3 regions of the Alicycliphilus soli genome follow, and region 1 is predicted to be linked to each of the others. Evidence: riboswitches for the same ligand, from Rfam matches in the RefSeq annotation. Region 1 holds a riboswitch; each other region holds the start of a gene.
What was found. Region 1 has a riboswitch for cobalamin ahead of ABUE11_RS17585 (ABC transporter substrate-binding protein). Riboswitches for the same ligand answer to the same signal wherever they lie in the genome.

Region 1 (5,999 bases):
AAGGGACTGGCGCTGCAGCTGCGCTGGAGCGTGCACCGCGCCAACGCGGCCCAGGGCGAGCTCAACGTCAATCAGCTGAGGCTGCTGGCGGAAATGCCTGTGCGCATCCTCTAGCGCGTCTGGCGCGTGACGATGTCCTGCAGGCGCTCACGCGCCTTGGCAGGCACGCTGTCGGGCAGCTGCAGTGCCGACAGCGGGGCATCGCCCACCTGCACCAGCATGACCATGCCCATGGCGTAGTGCGGCAGGCATTTGATGCCGTAGAGGCCTGGCTCGTCGAACGTCACCTCGATTTCCTCGTCGATCCTGCCCATGAATGGTTTGGCCGCGGGCGGCAGGATCTCGGGCATGGAGGCGGCGTTGTGCGTGCGGTTCGTGGCCAGAAACTTCAGCCTGTCGCCGGGCGCGAGCCTGACGAAGTCCGGCTCGTAGACCATGGCGCCGCCCTCGCCGCGGTTGCGCATCTTGATCTCAATGGTTTCGGCCTGCACGGACGAGACGCCCAGGGCGGCGCCCAGCAACAGGGCCATCAGCGGTATGCGGTGGTTCATGATGGGTTCAGGAGGTGGATGAGGAAGAAAGAGAGGCGAAGCGCAACACGCGGCTGCCGTCGTGCGGATCGGCGAGCATGCGCATCTCCACCCGAAAGACCTCGCGCACCAGCGCCGGTGTCAGCACCTCGGCGGGCGCTCCGGTGCACACCAGGCGCCCCTGCTGCATGACGGCCAGGCGGTCGCAGGCCAGCGCCTGATTGAGGTCGTGCACGGCCATCACCTTGGTGATGGGCAGATCGGCGATGAGCTGCATCAGCGACAGCTGCTGGTGGATGTCCAGGTGGTTGCTCGGCTCGTCGAGCAGCAGCACGCCGGGCTGCTGCGCCAGCGCGCGCGCGATGTGCACGCGCTGGCGCTCGCCGCCCGAGAGTTCGTGCCAGGCGCTGGCGTGGCGCTCGTGCATGCCCACGGCCTCGAGCGCGTCGTGAACGATCCGGCGGTCATGGTCGGACAGCGGCGCGAGCGTGGACAGCCAGGGCGTGCGCCCGAGCTCCACGGCATCGTGCACGGTGATGGCCTCCTGCGTCTCTGCCATCTGCGACACGAAGGCCAGACGCTGCGCTATCGCCCGCCGGGGCAGGCGGCGCATGCACTGGCCGTCGAGCAGCACCTGACCCTGCTGCGGCGCCATCACGCCGGCGAGCAGGCGCAGCAGGGTGGACTTGCCCGAGCCATTGGGCCCGATGAGACCCAGGGTCTCGCCCGCGCACACCTGCAGATGCACGTCGTGCAGAATGCGCCTCTTCTGCGCCTGCCAGCACAGGCCCAGCGCCTGCAGCACGGGGGTCGCTGGCTTCATGACGGCCTCCCCCGGCCCGCGCGCAGCAAGATGGCGGCAAACACCGGCGCGCCCACCAGCGCGGTAATCACGCCTATGGGCAGCACCTGGCCCGCAATGAGGGTGCGCGAGACCACATCCGCCGCAATCAGGAACACCGCACCGATGAGCGCACTGACGGGCAGCAGCCGCTGGTGGCGCACCCCCACCAGAAAACGCGCCGCATGGGGAATGACCAGGCCGACAAAACCGATGGCGCCGACGATGGACACCATCACGGCCGTGGCCAGTGCGGCCGTCAGCAGCATGACGAGCTGCACGCGCCGCACGGGCACGCCCATGGCCAGGGCCGACTCGGTGCCGAAGATGAAGGCATCGAGCGCACGCGTGTGCCACAGGCAGACGATCAGCGCCGCGCAGGCCACGCCCGCCGCCAGGGCCGTGTCGGGCCAGCGCACGCCACTGAGGTTGCCCAGCAGCCAGAACATGATGCCGCGCGCCTGCTCGGCGCTGCCCGACTTGGTGATGATCAGCGAGGTCAGGGCATTGAACAGCTGCGACCCCGCAATCCCCGCCAGCACGATCTGCCCGCTGTTGCGCAGCCCGCCGCCGCCCGCGGCATGCGCGAGCAGGGCCACGAGCGCGAACGCGCACAGCGCCCCCACGAAGGCACCCGTGGTCATGGACAGCGCACCCGCGCCCAGGCCGGCGACGCTGACCAGCACCGCGCCCGTCGATGCGCCGGCCGAGATGCCCAGCAGATAGGGCTCGGCCAGCGCATTGCGCAACAGCGACTGCAGCACCACGCCCGACAGCGCCAGGCCCGCCCCACAGCTGGCCGCCACCAGCGCGCGTGGCAGGCGGTAGTTCCAGACAATGCCCTGGTTGATCGGGTCGATGTCATGGCCCGCACCCGCGAGCTTGTTGGCCAGCACCTCGTAGACCATGCGCACCGGTATCGGCGTCTCGCCGATGGCAATGCCCAGCACCACGGCCACCAGCAGCAGCGCCACGGCGAGCGCCGTGCGCACACCTATGCGCCACGCGAGCCGCAGCGGCCTGTTGCTGCCGGGTGCGGGGCCGCAGCTCACCGGGCGCCGCCCTGAAGCTTGAGCACCGCGTCGGCGATCTGCTCCATGCCATCGACCATGCGGATCGAGCCCTGCAGCGCGTCGGCATCGACGATGACGATGCGGTTGTGCTTGACCGCGTCCATGTGGCGGGTCACCGGGTCGGACTGCAGGAACTGCAGCTTCTTCTGATAGTCGTCCGCGGGGAAGCGGCGACGGTCCATGCGCGCGATGATCAGCACCGAGGGGTTGGCCTTGGCCAGCGTCTCCCAGCCTACGGTGGGCCATTCCTCGGCCGAGGTCACGACGTTGCGCAGGCCCAGGGTGCGCATCATGGTGCCCGCCACGCCCTTGGCGCCGGCCATGTAGGGGTCGATGGCCAGATCGGCGCTGGAGAACCACAGCGCCGCGCTCACGTCCTTGAGGCCCGTGGCCCGGACCTTGGCGACCGCCTGGGCCTGGCGCTCCACCAGGTCCTTGACCAGGGCCTCGCCGCGGTCCTGCACGTCGAAGATCTGCGCGAGCTGGCGCACGCTCTTGTACAACGACTGCACGTCGTAGACGGCGGTGCGTGTGCCGTCCGCGCCGCTCAGGTTGTTCTTGCCCTCGCAGTCCGAGGGCATGGCATAGGTGGCAATGCCCAGGTCGTGGAACTGCTCGCGCGTGCCGACCACGCCCTCCTTGCCCACCATCCACTCGAACTGCGACACCAGCAGCTGCGGACGCTTGCCGATCACGGCCTCGAAGCTGGGGTCGTTGTCCGCCAGGCGCGGCACCTTGTCATTGATGGCCTTGAACCGGGGTTGCACGGCGTTGAACCACAGCGCCGTGCCCACTACCTTGTCGCCCAGGCCCAGCGCGTACAGCATCTCGGTGCCCGCCTGGCCGATCGTGACCGCCGAGGCCGGCGCCTGCCTGAAGGTCTGCGCATGGCCGCAGTTGTGCACGGTCAGCGGGTATTCGGTGGCCTGGGCCGCCATGGTCAGCGCCAGGGCGGCCGTTGCGGCAAGGTGTCGGAGCATCATCACAGTCTCTTTCCGGAAAGCGCCGGTGCTGTGCTGACAAGAGAGCGGCGGGCTCCCACGCCGATGTGCTATTCACGCAAGGCAGGGGAAGCCGTTCACCTCCCGGGCACCCCGCCGGCAATGAATGAAGAAGCGCTCGGGCAGGTCTCCTGACTGGCAATTCATCGCAGCGCCTCACCTTCCCGGAAACGCCTTCCAGTGGTTTGCCGAAGCCTGCTCATTGCCTACAGTTGCGGGGGCAGTTCCATTTCCTGGATTCCCTGGGCCGATGGCCGAATGCCACCCGCCTTCCTTGCGGAGCCAAAGCGCCGGCAATGTAACCGAGAACGACCATATCCGTCAAAACCCTGATGCACCAACTCCACAATTGCGCTAGCGGGGATTTTTCCCGCTTCTCCATCGAGGGCGTCGACATGCTCGATGCCGAACTGCTCGGCTTCTTGCTGCGGGCGCGCGCCGCCATGTTCGGCACCCGCATGGACCAGGAAGCCATGCCGCCCGACCTCGAGCGGTTCGCGCAGAACTACGGCAGCGCACCCGGCTGCATGCTGGCGGCCCGCGACGCCGATGGCCGCGTGGTCGGCAGCATTGCCTGCCGCCCCTATGACCATCGCTTTGCCCATTTGCACTACGACGCGCGCGGCGTGGTCGAGGTGGTGCGTCTGTTCGTCGTGCCCGAGCTGCGCCGCCAGGGTCTGGCCCAGGCTCTGTTTCACCAGCTCCAGGCCTGGGCGGCGCAGTAGGGCGTGCACACGCTGTACCTGCACACCCATCCTTTCCTGCCCGGGGCCATCACCTTCTGGCAGCGCATGGGTTTCAGGCTGCTGTGCGTGGATGACGATCCGCTGTGGCAGACCACGCATATGGACCGGCCTGCCGCAGCGTGACATGTGCGCAGGCGTCCCAGGCGCGCGCCAGGCGCAGCGCGCCGCCGAAGGCGCGCTGCCCGGCATGGGCCGGCTGCTCACCATCGACCAGCACATGGGACAGGCCCTGCGGCGGCGTCCGGCGGGCCAGGGCCAGCACGTCGGTGCTGCGAAAGTCGCTCAGCAGCCACAGGATCCTGCGCTCCTCGGGGCGCCGGGCGAGCAGCGCCCAGGCCTCGTGCACGGCCTGCGCCAGCGGCGTGCCGCCGCCGCCATGCAGGGGCTCGATCAGCGCGGCATTGCAGCGCGGCGCGCGCCGCGGCGGCAGGCGCCATTGCACCTGGCCGGCGCCAAAGCACAGCAGGGCCACGGGCGTGCGCTGCAGATAGGCCCAGCGCAGCCATTGCAGCAGCAGGCCCTTGGCCTGGGCAAAGGCGCCGCTGGCCAGCATGGAGGCCGAGCAGTCGAGCACAAACACATGCAGCGCCTGGGCCTGGCCCCGGCCCTGGCGCCAGCGCAGATGCTCGAGTGCCAGCGGGCGCAGGCGCCCCGCGCGCAGCGTGGCAGGCCAATCGAGCACGGCGCCCGGCAGGCGCTGGCCCACGGGCTGCGCATGGCTGGCGAGTGCGGCGCCACCCATGGGCGCCGCCGCCTGCCCCCGGCCGGGGCGGTATGCCGTGGGCGCTAGCGCGGCTGGCCGGGGGCGCGGGCTTTTTTTGCGGCCAGGGCCTCCAGCGCCACAAGGGCCAGGGCGTCGGCCTCTCGCGCAGAGACCGGCGCGGCGGCCATGTGCCGGGGCTGCCCCCAGCCGGCCGGTGGCTGCTCCAGGCCGTCGCCACCGGGCTCCGGCGCGGCAGCGGCAGCGCCCGCGCTGCCCGGCCCCGCGTCCTTCGCGCCATCGTGGGATGACGGGGACACAGGCGCTACCTGGGGCGCAGTGGGCGTGGCATGGTCGGGCTGTTCCCGCCCCTGCCCCTGCGGCTCCCGCTGCTCCTGCAGGCCCTGCGCCGCGCGGTGCAGCAACACCAGCGGCGCCACGCGGGCCACATGGTCGGGGGTGATGGCCGCGCTGCCCTCCCAGGCGGCGAGCGCGCGCGCGGCGCGCAGCATCACCAGGTCGGCGCGCAGGCCGTCCACATGCGCCGCGATGCACTGGCGCGCCACGGCATCGTGCACGGCGTCGCTCCAGGGCAGTGCGAGCGCGTCGGCGCAGCGTGCCCGTGCCTGGCTCAGGCGCTCGGCCAGGCGCGCCTGCTCGGCCGCATGGGCCTGCAGAAAGCCCGCGGGGTCGAGCTCATAGCGCAGCCGCGCCTTGACGATGGCGCTGCGCAGCTGCGGATCCTGCGCGTTGGCCAGCTGCACGCACAGGCCCAGGCGGTCGAGCAGCTGCGGGCGCAGCACGCCCTCCTCCGGGTTCATGGTGCCGATCAGCACGAAGCGCGCCGCGTGGCGGTGCGAGATGCCGTCGCGCTCCACATGGTTGACGCCCGAGGCGGCCACGTCGAGCAGCACATCGACGATGGCGTCGGGCAGCAGGTTGATCTCGTCGACATAGAGCACGCCGCCATGGGCCTTGGCCAGCATGCCGGGCGCAAACGCCACTTCGCCGCCGGCCAGCGCCTTCGACAGGTCCAGGCTGCCCACCACATGCTCGAGCGACGCGCCCAGCGGCAGCGTGACGAACGGCGCCGGCGCCAGCACATCGG
Region 2 (5,999 bases), 1.1 Mb from region 1:
CACGTCGCGGCCCAGACGCTTGGAGGTGTAGAGGTTGACCGTGGTGTAACCGCCGAGCACGTTGGTGTTGGCGGCGTTGTCGTAGCGGCGTGCCGAGGCGTAGAGCTCGGCGCCCAGCGTCCAGCCCGCAACCATGGTGTCGGCGCCCAGCGTGGCGTAGCGCTTGGCGCGGCGCGCGAGCTGCCTGCCGCTGTCCAGGTCACGCGGGTTCTGCCAGTCCATGGAGCCATGCAGCGACACGCCGGCGATGCGGTGCGTGGCCGACAGCGTCACGCCCTTGTATTCGGCGCGGCCCACGTTTTCGTAGCAGCCAAAGGCCGATGCGCAGCTGCCAGCGGCGCCGAAGTTGATGAGGTTGGTCACGCGGTTGCGGTAGGCCACCAGGCCCACGCTGCTCGCGCCCTGGCTCCAGCGCGTGCCGATCTCGATGTTGCGGCCCTTCTCGGGCTGCAGGCCGGGCGCACCGTACTCGCTGAAGCGCTGGTAGAGCGTGGGCGCGCGGAACGACGTGCCGCCCGCGGCCGTGATGCGCCACTGCGGCGTGATCGCGTAGCCATAGGACAGGCTGCCCGTGCCCTTGCCGCCGAACTCGCTGTCGTCGTCATAGCGCAGGTTGGCCTGCAGCGCGTGCGCACCCTGGTTCAGCCCATAGCCCAGAGCCAGGGCGTTCTGCGAGCGGTCACGTTGGAGGTCTCCCACGAAGGCCGTGGCAGGGTTGTGCAGCTCGTCCTCACGACGCTCCAGCGCCGCGGTGAACAGGTGGGCACCCAGGCGCCACTCGTTCTGCAGCAGGTAGTTGCGCAGCGTGGTCTCGGTCATGTAGAAGTTGGGCGTGGTGCTGTACTTGCTGTCCGACTGCGTGACCTGCACTCGCGTCTTGTACACATCGCTCCACTGGGCCAGCCAAGCCAGGCCACCAGTGCGCAGCTGGTGGTGGTTGCGGTCGTCGGCGGTCAGGCTGCCGTCGTACTGCGAGTTGAGATTGCTGGCCAGCAATGTGCCCTCGATGCGGTGGGTCTTGTTGATCTGCAGGCCCACCTTTGCATTGGCCGTGCTGCGGCGATAGCCGTCGTCGTCCGGGTTGTAGGCCGCGCCCACGCGCGTGCTGAAGCCATCGGCGCGCTCGTGCGACAGGCCGAGCGAATAGTCCACCATGCCGCTGCCGCCGCTCACGCCGGCCTGCACGGTGCGCGTGCCCTGGTTGCCCAGGCCCACGCCCACGTACGGTGCAGGGGCGCCCTCACCCTTCTTGGTAAACAACTGGATCACGCCGCCAATGGCGTCGGAGCCGTAGACGGCGGCCGCAGGGCCGCGCACGACCTCGATGCGGTCGATCTGCGACAGCGGAATCTGCTCCCAGACCACGCCGCCCGTGGACTGGGAGTCCAGGCGCACGCCATCGAGATACACGGCCGTGAAGCGCGACTCGGCTCCGCGCAGGTAGACGCTGCCGCTGCTGCCCTGGCCACCGTTGCGCGAGATCTGCACGCCGGGCAGGCGCGCGATCACGTCGATGACGCCGGTGGCGCCGCTGGCCTCGATGGTTTCGCGGTCGACGATGGAGACGTCGGACACCAGGTCAGACAGCGGCTGGGCCACGCGCGTGGCGGTTACCACGGTCTCGCGCAGTTGCTGCTCGGTGGCGGCCTGCGCCACCAGGGTCTGGGCCATGACCGGCCAGGCGGCGCCCAGCGCCAGGGTCAGCGCGGTCACGCGCACATGGGTGGCCAGTGCGGTGCTGCGCACTTTGGACGAACGGATCTTCTTCATGTGGGAAAAACGGGAATATCGCCACAGCCGACCTCCCCGTCGGCACCTGGGCATCACGGTCACACCGCCCTGGCAAAAGGGCTGGCGAAACCACCTTGTTGGCCGGTATCCGGGCTGGCGGGACAGCTTTCACGGCCTTCCCAGGCACTTGTTCAAGGCACCCAGTGGCATGAGAATGTGAAAGCGGAGCCGAGACAGGACGGCTCATCCGCTGACCGTTGCGGGGGCAGCGCAGGCTGGGGGTGTGCTTCGTGGCGAAGGCCCCTCCCTGCTTCCCGTTGAACTGCGGCCGCGTGAACCACGGCAGCGAGCACCAACGACATCGATTTTACGGGTAAACCCACTGTCACCCTACAATGCGCGGTTCTATGGCCACACCCCACCCCATCGATCTGATTGCGCAGCGCGTCGAGCGCCTGCTGCTGCGCCACGCCGAACTGGAGCGCACCAACGCCCTGCTGGCCGAGCAGGTGGCCACGCTGACCCAGGAGCGCGACTCGCTCAAATCCCGTCTCGGTGCGGCGCGCTCGAGAATCGATGCGCTGCTCGAACGCCTGCCCGAAAACAATCCGACCAAGGACGCGCCATGAAGCAGCTCGAGGTTCAGATCCTGCAGCAAAGCTACCTGCTGGCCTGCCCCGAGGGCCAGGAATCACGCCTGCTCGAGGCGGTGGAACGCGTGGACACGGCCATGACCCGCATTCGCGACGCCGGCAAGGTGCGCGCGCGTGAACGCATCGCCGTGCTGGCGGCCCTCAACCTGGCGTTCGAGATCGCAGACCGCGAAGCCGCCGACCTGGCCGCTGCCAGTCAAAGGCCTGCAATGCCCGAGGCGGCCGACGCTGCCGATGCCCCCGACTCGGCATTGCCGGCTGAACAGGACGCGCGCGTGCAACAGCTGCTTCTGCGCCTCGACGAGGCTCTCGGCGAAGACACCAGCCCGCTGTAACCAGGCCATGCCGGCAGGCGGCAGAGGCTGTTCGCAGCAATTACAATGGAGCCGTCTGCGATGCTGCCGGGCTTTATATTTCCTTGAACCAATGCTCAACGAGCTCGGGCTTGGTACATTGCCTGGTGAGCGTGATCATCTCGCGTCAGATGAACCCAACGCCTGGTTGCCCTCGCCCACCTGAACCCCCGGTTCAGGATGCCGGTCCGGTAGCTTTCGCAGACACCTCTGATTTTTGAGCCCGCGTCGGCGCCTCGCCTTCGCCGTCAATGCTTGGTTGCACGCGACCGGCAAACGGGCCTCACGACCGGGCGCTTGGGCTTCGCAGGCAGCTTGGAGAATTCCGCCGCGCGGCTGCGCAGTTCAGCGGCCGGCAAGGCCGGCGCGCACAGGTAGCCCTGGTAGTGCTCACACCCCATGTCCTGCAGCAACTGGCGCTGCGCCTGTGTTTCCACTCCCTCGGCAACCACCTCGATTCCGAGGGCGCGGCCCATGCTGACAACGGCCTGGACAATGGCACAGTCGCCTTCGTCGGCCGGCAGGCCGCATACGAAGGTTCTGTCGATCTTGAGCCTGTGAATGGCCAGCTTCTTCAGATAGGCCAGGCTGGAATAGCCCGTACCAAAATCGTCGATGGCAAGGCGGAGTCCCATGCCGGTCAATGCCGCAAGCACCTGCTCCATCTCCTTTGCATCGTGCAGCAGTACGCTTTCGGTGAGTTCCAATTCCAGCTGCTGCGCCGGCAAGCCATATCGACTGAGCAATGTCGCAACGCGCTCCACAAAACCGACCTGCCGGAACTCCAGCGCGGAGACATTCACGGACATCAGCAGCGAGGTGCCGCGGTCATGCCAGTAGGCCGCCTCCTTGATCGCCTGCTCCATCACCCAGGCGCCCAGAGTGACAATGAAGCCGGACTCCTCCGCGAGCGGGATGAACACGCCCGGCGATACGACACCCAATTCCGGATCCGTCCACCGGGCCAACGCCTCCACACCAACAATGGTTCCGGCGTTCATGTCCACCTGAGGCTGGAAATGCACCGTCATATGCCCCTGCCCCAGCGCCTGGCGCATGGCATGCTCCATCTTCATGCGCGACAGCAGATTGGCATTCATCTGTGGCCGATAGAAACCGTAGCTGCCGCGCCCACGTTCCTTGACCTGATACATGGCAGTATCGGCCTGCTTGATGAGCTCATCGAGCGAGTCACCGTCCTGCGGGAACATGGACAGGCCAATGCTGCATTGAATGGAGAACGCCATCCCATCGAGCACAAAGGGTGACTGCATTTCATCGATCATGCGCCGCGCCACCGCCTCGGCAACCTCCGTATCGGCACCGTGCAGGTAGATCACGAACTCATCGCCACCGAGGCGGCACAGCATGTCCGATTGACGCAAGCAATGCAGAAGGCGCTCGGACACCAGTTTGAGCACGCGGTCGCCGAAGGCGTGTCCCAGCGAGTCATTGACGATCTTGAAGCGATCGAGATCCAGAAAAAGAATTGCGAATCCGTCACCGCTGGCGCGCGAGGCCTCGATGGCGGCGCCGACCCTCTTGGACAAGAGCCGTCCATTGGGCAGGCCGGTGAGTGTGTCGCTGTACGCAAGCTCCTCTATGCGCTGCTTGGCTGCCAGTTGCTGCGTCAGGTCACGCATGAAGCCTATGCTTTGCTGCGTGCCTCCGTCGTCATCTCTAAGAGCCACCCAGGACAGGTGCACGCTGCAATGGAGGCCATCACCCCGGCGCAGGGGCAGCTCCCCTCCCCAATGACCTTGATGCAACCACGCGCGATGCACCTCGGGCAGGAGGTCGCTCTGACGTTGCGCCGATGCAAAGAGACTGGTCACAGGCTGTCCCACCGCATGCTCCGCCGACGCCCCCAGCAGTTGAGCACATGCGGCATTGATGCGTGTGATCACACCATGCTTGTCCGCGATGAAGATGGCGTCCAGGCTCGACTCGAACACCCTCGCTGCCAGCCTCAGATCGGCTTCAGCCATGTGCTGCGCAGTGATGTCGCGATAGGCATACACACGACCTGCGGGACGCCCCTGGACAAGTTGCGGCCTGGAGCGCTGCTCCACGATGGTGCCGTTGCGCAATCGCAGAACATCTGCCGTCTCGCAAGCGGGTTCGTGCGCAATCGCTGCCAGTCGCGCACGGAAGAACTCCGAATCCAGCGCCTGGCTTTGCATGTACGCCCAAATCGCAGCGTCATCGCGCTTCAACAGCAATTCGTGTGGCAGCTGCCATATCTGTGCCAGGCGCTGATTGAAGGCCCGCAGGTGCCCCTGCAGGTCGCAGGTCAGCACGCCATCGACCGACGAATCGAGCGTAGCGCGCAACTCGGAAAGCAATGCCTCCAGTTCCAGGCGCGACGCTTCCTGCTCCGACCGATCCTGCATGGTCACCAGCAGGCACTGGGTGGCATGCGGTGAGGCGGGTGCGTCAATGGCGATGACGCGACGATCCACCGGCACCAGCGCCCCGCTGCGCAGATTGCGCACCCAGCTGTGCGAATGGATGCCCGCCGCAATGTCCGCACCTGACTGGCTCCAGAAAATCTGATCCTCCGGGGTGGCCGCCAGCTCAAGAACGAGCATGCCTCGCATGTCGGCACTGCGTCTGCCCACCAACTGCCCCGCGGCATCGTTCGCCTGCAGGATCTGAAGCGTCGTCGCATCCACCAACCAGGCGGCAAGACTCAGCCCATTCCAGATGGCCTCGAATGGCTGCCCACCTGCGTTACTCACGACGCCTCCCCCGCTCCACCGAATCCTGCGCACGCTCGAAGTAGTAGCAAATGCGCGGCTGCGGCAGCAAATGGTCCAGCACCTCACGCGGCAGCTGCGCCGGTTTCACGCTGCGCAAGATCCCAAGGTCCGGGCGATGTGCGAGTCTCAGCAACTGAACCTCTCCATGCGCGGAATCGGCCCGATACGAAATGACGTTGGGACGCAGTGGATGGCTGGGATCTGCGTTCACCACCAGTGCAAAGCTGTCATCGACAAGCTGCACCAGTGTTCCAGGCGGGTACACACCCATCATGCGCACGAACGCGGCCAGCACTGCGACATCAAAGCATTCTCGCCGCAACGCGTAGAGACTGGCCACGGCCTCATGTGGCGTCATGGCCGGCTCTCCGTGCAACGGATTGCACAGGCGGTCATAGCGATTGACCAGGGCCAGGATCTGCCCCCAGAGGCTCATGTCGTCCGCAATCAGGTGCAATGGAAATCCACTGCCGTCAGCCATTTCATGATGCTGCGCAATG
Region 3 (5,999 bases), 1.2 Mb from region 1:
GAGCCCGCAAGCCCCCTGGGCACACCCGACCCGGCCCTGGCCCTGTGGGCGCGGCGCGCCGGCCCGGCCGGCAGCCTGCGCGTACTGGACTGCGCCTATGCGCCGCTGCGCCTTGATGGCCTGACGACGGTGCCGCCCGACGATGCCTGGGAGCTCTGGTCGCCCAACAAGGCCCTGGGCCTCACCGGAGTGCGCGCGGCCTATGCCATTGCCCCGGCCGCCGCGGTGGCCAGCGGCGCGGTGGCGGCCGTGCGGGCGCTGGCGCCGTCCTGGCCGCTGGGCGCGGACGGCGTGGCCCTGCTCACGGCCTGGACGCAGGGCGACACGCAGGCCTGGCTGGCGCAGTCGCTCGCCACGCTGCGCGACTGGAAGGCGGCCCAGCTGCGCCTGTGCGCCGATCTGGGCTGGGCCGTGCTGCCGGGCAGCCTGGCCAACTTCTTCACCGCGCGCCCGCCGGTGGACGACCTGGGCGCGGCGCTCCACGCGCTGCGCGCGCGCGGCATCAAGCTGCGCGACTGCGCCTCGTTCGGCCTGGCCGGCCATGTGCGCCTGGGCGTGCTGGCGCCTGCGGCGCAGCGGGCGCTGGCGCTCGATTGGCGACAATCCACCTCATGACGAACAAGACATTCCCCGGCCCGGCGCGCTGCGTCATGGTGCTGGGCACGAGCAGCGGCGCGGGCAAGAGCTGGCTGGCCACGGCACTGTGCCGCCACTACGCCAACCAGGGTCTGAAGGTCGCGCCCTTCAAGGCGCAGAACATGAGCAACAACGCGCGCGTGGTGGCCACACCCGCGGGCGGGCAGGGCGAGATCGGCAGTGCCCAGTACTTCCAGGCCCTGGCCGCGCGCGCCACCCCCGATGTGCGCATGAACCCGCTCTTGCTCAAGCCCGAGGCCGACACCCGCAGCCAGGTGGTGCTGCTCGGGCAGGTCAGCGAGTCGCTGTCCGCCATGCCCTGGCGCGGCCGCAGCCAGCAGGTGTGGCCGCAGATTGCGGCGGCGCTCGACGCGCTGCGCGCCGAGAACGACGTGGTCGTCATCGAGGGCGCGGGCTCGCCGGCCGAGATCAACCTGATGCAGAGCGACGTGGTGAACATGCGCGTGGCGCGCCACGTCCAGGCGCGCTGTCTGCTCGCGGCCGACATCGACCGCGGCGGCGCCTTTGCCCATCTGTACGGCACCTGGGCGCTGCTGCCGGAGGAGGATCGCGCGCTGATCGCGGGCTTTGTGCTCAACAAGTTCCGTGGCGATGCGGCGCTGCTGGCCCCCGCGCCCGAGATGCTGAAGGAAAAGACGGGCGTGCCCGTGGTCGCCACCATCCCCATGCAATGGAACCATGGCCTGCCGGAAGAAGATGGTGTTTTTGACGCCCGCAGCACCGGGCAGGGCGCCATCCACACGCGCATCGCCGTGGTGGCCTATCCGCGCATCAGCAATCTCGACGAGTTCCAGCCGCTCAAGAACCTGCCCGGCGTGCACCTGGCCTGGGCGCGCAGCCCGGCCGAGCTGGAGGGCGCCGACTGGATCATCCTGCCCGGCAGCAAGGCCACGGCCGCGGACCTGGCCTGGCTGCGTGCCCAGGGGCTCGATGCCGCCATCGCCCAGCATGCCGCGCGCGGCGGCCGCGTGCTGGGCGTCTGCGGCGGCCTGCAGATGCTGGGCGAGGCGCTGATCGACACCCAGGGCGTGGACGGCAACGGTCCGGGCCTGGGCCTGCTGCCGCTGGTCACGAGCTTCGAGGCCACCAAGACCGTGCGCCTGACGCAGGCGCGCTTTGGCGCCGCGCAGGGCGCCTGGCAGGCGCTGGCGGGCGTGGCCGTGCAGGGCTACGAGATCCACCACGGCCAGACCGCACAGCACCCGGCCATGGCCGCCAAGGGCGACGTGGCGCGCGAGCTGATCCCCGGCCTGGCCTGGCAGAACCAGGGCGGCAACGTGCTCGGCCTGTACCTGCACGGCATGTTCGAGGATGCGGCCGTGCTGCGCGCGCTGTTTGGCGCCGGCGCGCCCACGCTGGACGCCGCGCTCGATGGCCTGGCCGGCTGCATCGCGCGGCACTTTGCGCCCGGGGTGCTGGACGCCCTGGCCGCGCATTGATTGCGTGGGGCGCCTGCCGCGGTTGCTATCATCCGCGCCCTCAGGTGCCCGTGGTCGCAAGGCCGGGGGAGAATCGGGAAGGCGGTGCAAGTCCGCCGCGTGCCCAACGCTGTAAGGAGGATGACCCCCGCTCGATGCCACTGGCCGCCAAGGCCGGGAAGGCGCGGGGGCCAGTGGAGTCCGAGCCAGAAGACCGGCCTGAACGTTCAACGCGCTGCAAGGCCGGGCAGCGTGCGATCTATTCACGCACAGGGGACTGCCATGAATACCGACGAGGCGCAAGCCACGCCAGGCGCGCACGCCTTTACACCCGAGGCCCGCGACGCCGTCTACCACGCCATTTTTTCGCGCCGTGACGTGCGCGGGCAGTTTCTGCCCACGCCCGTGCCCGACGAGGTGCTGAGCCGCATCCTCACCGCCGCGCACCATGCGCCCTCGGTGGGCTTCATGCAGCCCTGGAACTTCCTCGTGGTGCGCGCGCAGGACGCCAAGCGCCGCGTGCACGACGCCTTCGCCAGGGCCCATGCCGAGGCCGCCGACATGTTCCAGGACGAAAAACGCGCCATGTACCAGCGCCTCAAGCTCGAGGGCATTCTGGAGGCGCCCGTCGGCATCTGCATCACCTGCGACCGCGAGCGCACCGGGCCCGTGGTGCTGGGGCGCACCCACATGAAGACCATGGACCTGTACAGCAGCGTCTGCGCCGTGCAGAACCTGTGGCTGGCCGCGCGCGCCGAGGGGCTGGGCGTGGGCTGGGTCAGCATCTTTCACCAGGCCGACCTGCAGCAGGCGCTGGCCATCCCCAGGAACATCACCCCCATCGCCTACCTGTGCGTGGGCTATGTGAGCCATTTTCACGACCGGCCCGAGCTCGAGACCGCCGGCTGGCTGCCGCGCCTGCCCATGGAAGAGCTGGTGTACTTCGAGCAGTGGGGCCGGCGCGACGACCGGCAGCCGCTCGTCGAGCACCTGCGGCGCGACCAGGCCGCGGCGCAGCGCAGCCGGCGCGCCGGCGCGGTGTGAGACGCCGAGCCCACCCATTCCACCTGCTTTCATCGATGCGCAGGCCCGTGCGCGGGCCGCGCTTTCTTTGTCCATAGTTGCAACATCCATGACCACCCCATCGACTACCTCTACGTCCTTCACGCTGCCTCCGATTGCCGACCTCGCAGACCCGCAGCTCACGGTCGCCCTGCAGCACCGGCTGGACCACAAGACCAAGCCGCTGGGCGCACTCGGGCGCCTGGAGGCGCTCGCATTGCGCCTGGGCCAGATCCTGGGCACCGACACCCCCGTGCTGCGCGCGCCGCAGGTGCTGGTCTGCGCGGCCGACCATGGCCTGGCGGCGCGGGGCGTGTCCGCCTACCCAAGCGACGTGACCTGGCAGATGGTGGAGAACTTCCTCGCCGGCGGCGCTGCCGTGAGCGTGCTGGCACGCCAGCATGGCCTGCAGCTCACCGTGGCCGACTGCGGCGTGGCGCGCGAGATTCCCGCGCGCGCGGCCGCACCGGGGGCGCCGCGCCTGGTCAGCTGCCGCATTGCCGCGGGCACGCAGGACGCGAGCGGCGGCCCGGCCATGAGCGCCGCGCAGTGCGAGCAGGCGCTGGCCAACGGCATGGCCATCGTGCGCGGCCTGCCCGGCAATGTGCTGCTGCTGGGTGAGATGGGCATAGGCAACACCTCGGTGGCCTCGCTGCTGCTGGCGCGGCTCGCCGGCGTGGCGCTGGCCGACTGCGTGGGCGCCGGCACGGGGCTGGACGAGACGGGCATCGCACGCAAGCGCGCCGTGCTGCAGCGGGCGCTCGATGCCAACGCCGGTGCCACCGAGCCGCTGGCCGCGCTCGCGGCCCTGGGCGGGTTCGAGGTCGCCACGCTCACGGGCGCCGTGCTGCAGGCCGCGGCCGAGCGCCGCGTGATCGTGGTCGACGGCTTCATCACCAGCGCCGCCGTGCTGGTGGCCGCACGCCTGGCGCCCCATGTGCTGCAGCGCTGCGTGTTCGCCCACCGCTCGGGCGAGCGCGGCCATGCGTTCATGCTGCAGGCGCTGCAGGCCGAGCCGCTGCTGGACATGGGCCTGCGCCTGGGCGAAGGCTCGGGCGCCGCCCTGGCCTGGCCGCTGCTGGAATCGGCCTGCCGCGTGCTGCGCGAGATGGCGAGCTTCGAGAGCGCGGGTGTCGCCGGGCCCAGCGAGTCTTGATCTGGGTTAATGCGGGTAAACCCTGGGGTGCTATGGTTTCTGTGAGGGAAGGGCAAACGGTATTGCCCACCTCCATCACAGAAAGGACAGCGAATGATCAAAGAAGTCACCGGCGACATCCTGCTCAGCAAGGCGGATCTGTTGGCACATGGCATTTCGGCCCAGGACCCCTTCGACAGCGGCCTGGCCCTGGCGCTGCGCGAGCGCTGGCCTTCGCTGGTCAAGGACTACCGCCACGACACGCGTTCCAACGCCATAGGCGCGGGCGAGGTCTGGGCGTGGACGGGCGTGCAGGAAGGCGGCGGCGTGCGCCGCATCATGAACCTGGTCACGCAGAACACGCTGGGCCAGGGCCCGACGGCAAAACCTGGCAAGGCCAGCATCGAAAACGTGCGCGCCGCGCTGCAGAACCTGGCCCGCTTCGTGCGCCAGGAGCAGATCACCAGCGTCGCCCTGCCGCGTCTGGCCACGGGTGTGGGCGGCCTGGAGTGGGACGAGGTCAGGCCGCTCATCACGCAATACCTGGGCGAGTTGGGCGTGCCCGTGATCGTCTACAGCACCTACCGCAAGGACATGCAGGCCGACGAAGGGCTGTGATGGCCCAGATTGCCGGCGCCGCTCAAGGCGCCGGCGTCTTGGGCTCGTAGTCGCAATAGGGCGCCACAGCGCATTCCCAGCAGCGTGGCTTGCGCGCCTGGCAGACATAGCGGCCCAGCAGGATCAGCCAGTGGTGCGCGTCCACCAGGTACTGCTGCGGCACGCGTTCGAGCAGGCGCTGCTCCACCTCCAGCGGGTTCCTGCCCGGCGCCAGGCCCGTGCGGTTGGACACGCGAAAGATATGCGTGTCCACCGCCATGGTGGGCTGGCCGAAGGCCACGTTGAGCACCACGTTGGCCGTCTTGCGCCCCACGCCGGGCAACTGCTCGAGCGCCTCGCGCGTGCGCGGCACCTGGCCGCCATGCTGCTCCACCAGGATGCGGCAGGTGGCCAGCAGGTTCTTGGCCTTGGTGCGGTACAGGCCTATGGTCTTGATGTAGCCCTCCAAGCCCTCCAGGCCCAGGTCGAGGATGGCCTGGGGCGTGTTCGCCACCGGGAACAGCCGGCACGTGGCCTTGTTCACGCCCACGTCGGTGGCCTGGGCCGAGAGCAGTACCGCGGCCAGCAGCTCGAACACATTGGTGTATTCCAGCTCGGTATTGGGCTGGGGGTTGGCGGCCTTGAGGGTGGCGAAGAAGGCTTCTATATCGCGGGGCTTCATGGCGGTGATTGTCACCGCGCCGGCGAGGGCGCCGCGATTGGCGACAATGCAGGATTGTTCGCCAACCGCTCTGCCACCCACGCCATGCAATTTGCCGACCGTCTCGACAACGTAGAAACCTCCGCCATCCGCGAGCTGTTCAAGCTGCTGGGCAAGCCCGGCATCATCAGCTTTGCGGGCGGCTTTCCCGACAGCGCCATGTTCGACGTGGAGGGCATTCGCGAGGCCAGCGCCCGCGCCCTGGCCGAGGAGCCCGGCGCCGCACTGCAATACGGTGCCACCGAGGGCTACGAGCCGCTGCGCGCGCAGCTCTCGGCCTTCATGTCCGAAAAGGGCGCGCGGGACGTGGCCCCGGGCGAGCTCATCGTCACCACCGGCAGCCAGCAGGCGCTGGACCTGCTGGGCAAGACCATGATCAGCCCTGGGGACAAGGTGATCGTCGAGGGCC

Region 2: linked by a shared signal. The riboswitch ahead of ABUE11_RS12600 (TonB-dependent receptor) and the one ahead of ABUE11_RS17585 (ABC transporter substrate-binding protein) in region 1 are both predicted to bind cobalamin.
Region 3: linked by a shared signal. The riboswitch ahead of bluB (5,6-dimethylbenzimidazole synthase) and the one ahead of ABUE11_RS17585 (ABC transporter substrate-binding protein) in region 1 are both predicted to bind cobalamin.

Annotation. Positions count from the first base shown of each region.
Region 1 is NZ_CP160388.1:3,736,262-3,742,260, forward strand. It holds gene ABUE11_RS17565 (OprD family outer membrane porin) at 1-114, shown strand, start outside; gene ABUE11_RS17570 (pseudoazurin) at 111-551, opposite strand; gene ABUE11_RS17575 (ABC transporter ATP-binding protein) at 559-1,353, opposite strand; gene ABUE11_RS17580 (iron ABC transporter permease) at 1,350-2,423, opposite strand; gene ABUE11_RS17585 (ABC transporter substrate-binding protein) at 2,420-3,427, opposite strand; cobalamin riboswitch at 3,549-3,729, opposite strand; gene ABUE11_RS17590 (GNAT family N-acetyltransferase) at 3,841-4,170, shown strand; gene ABUE11_RS17595 (VWA domain-containing protein) at 4,244-4,933, opposite strand; gene ABUE11_RS17600 (ATP-binding protein) at 4,978-5,999, opposite strand, start outside.
Region 2 is NZ_CP160388.1:2,643,773-2,649,771, forward strand. It holds gene ABUE11_RS12600 (TonB-dependent receptor) at 1-1,770, opposite strand, end outside; cobalamin riboswitch at 1,853-2,103, opposite strand; gene ABUE11_RS12605 (DUF904 domain-containing protein) at 2,139-2,360, shown strand; gene ABUE11_RS12610 (cell division protein ZapA) at 2,357-2,719, shown strand; gene ABUE11_RS12615 (EAL domain-containing protein) at 2,986-5,478, opposite strand; gene ABUE11_RS12620 (HD domain-containing phosphohydrolase) at 5,471-5,999, opposite strand, start outside.
Region 3 is NZ_CP160388.1:1,122,366-1,128,364, forward strand. It holds gene ABUE11_RS05320 (aminotransferase class I/II-fold pyridoxal phosphate-dependent enzyme) at 1-615, shown strand, start outside; gene ABUE11_RS05325 (cobyric acid synthase) at 612-2,096, shown strand; cobalamin riboswitch at 2,122-2,313, shown strand; gene bluB (5,6-dimethylbenzimidazole synthase) at 2,358-3,119, shown strand; gene cobT (nicotinate-nucleotide--dimethylbenzimidazole phosphoribosyltransferase) at 3,208-4,293, shown strand; gene ABUE11_RS05340 (macro domain-containing protein) at 4,387-4,890, shown strand; gene nth (endonuclease III) at 4,913-5,551, opposite strand; gene ABUE11_RS05350 (PLP-dependent aminotransferase family protein) at 5,636-5,999, shown strand, end outside.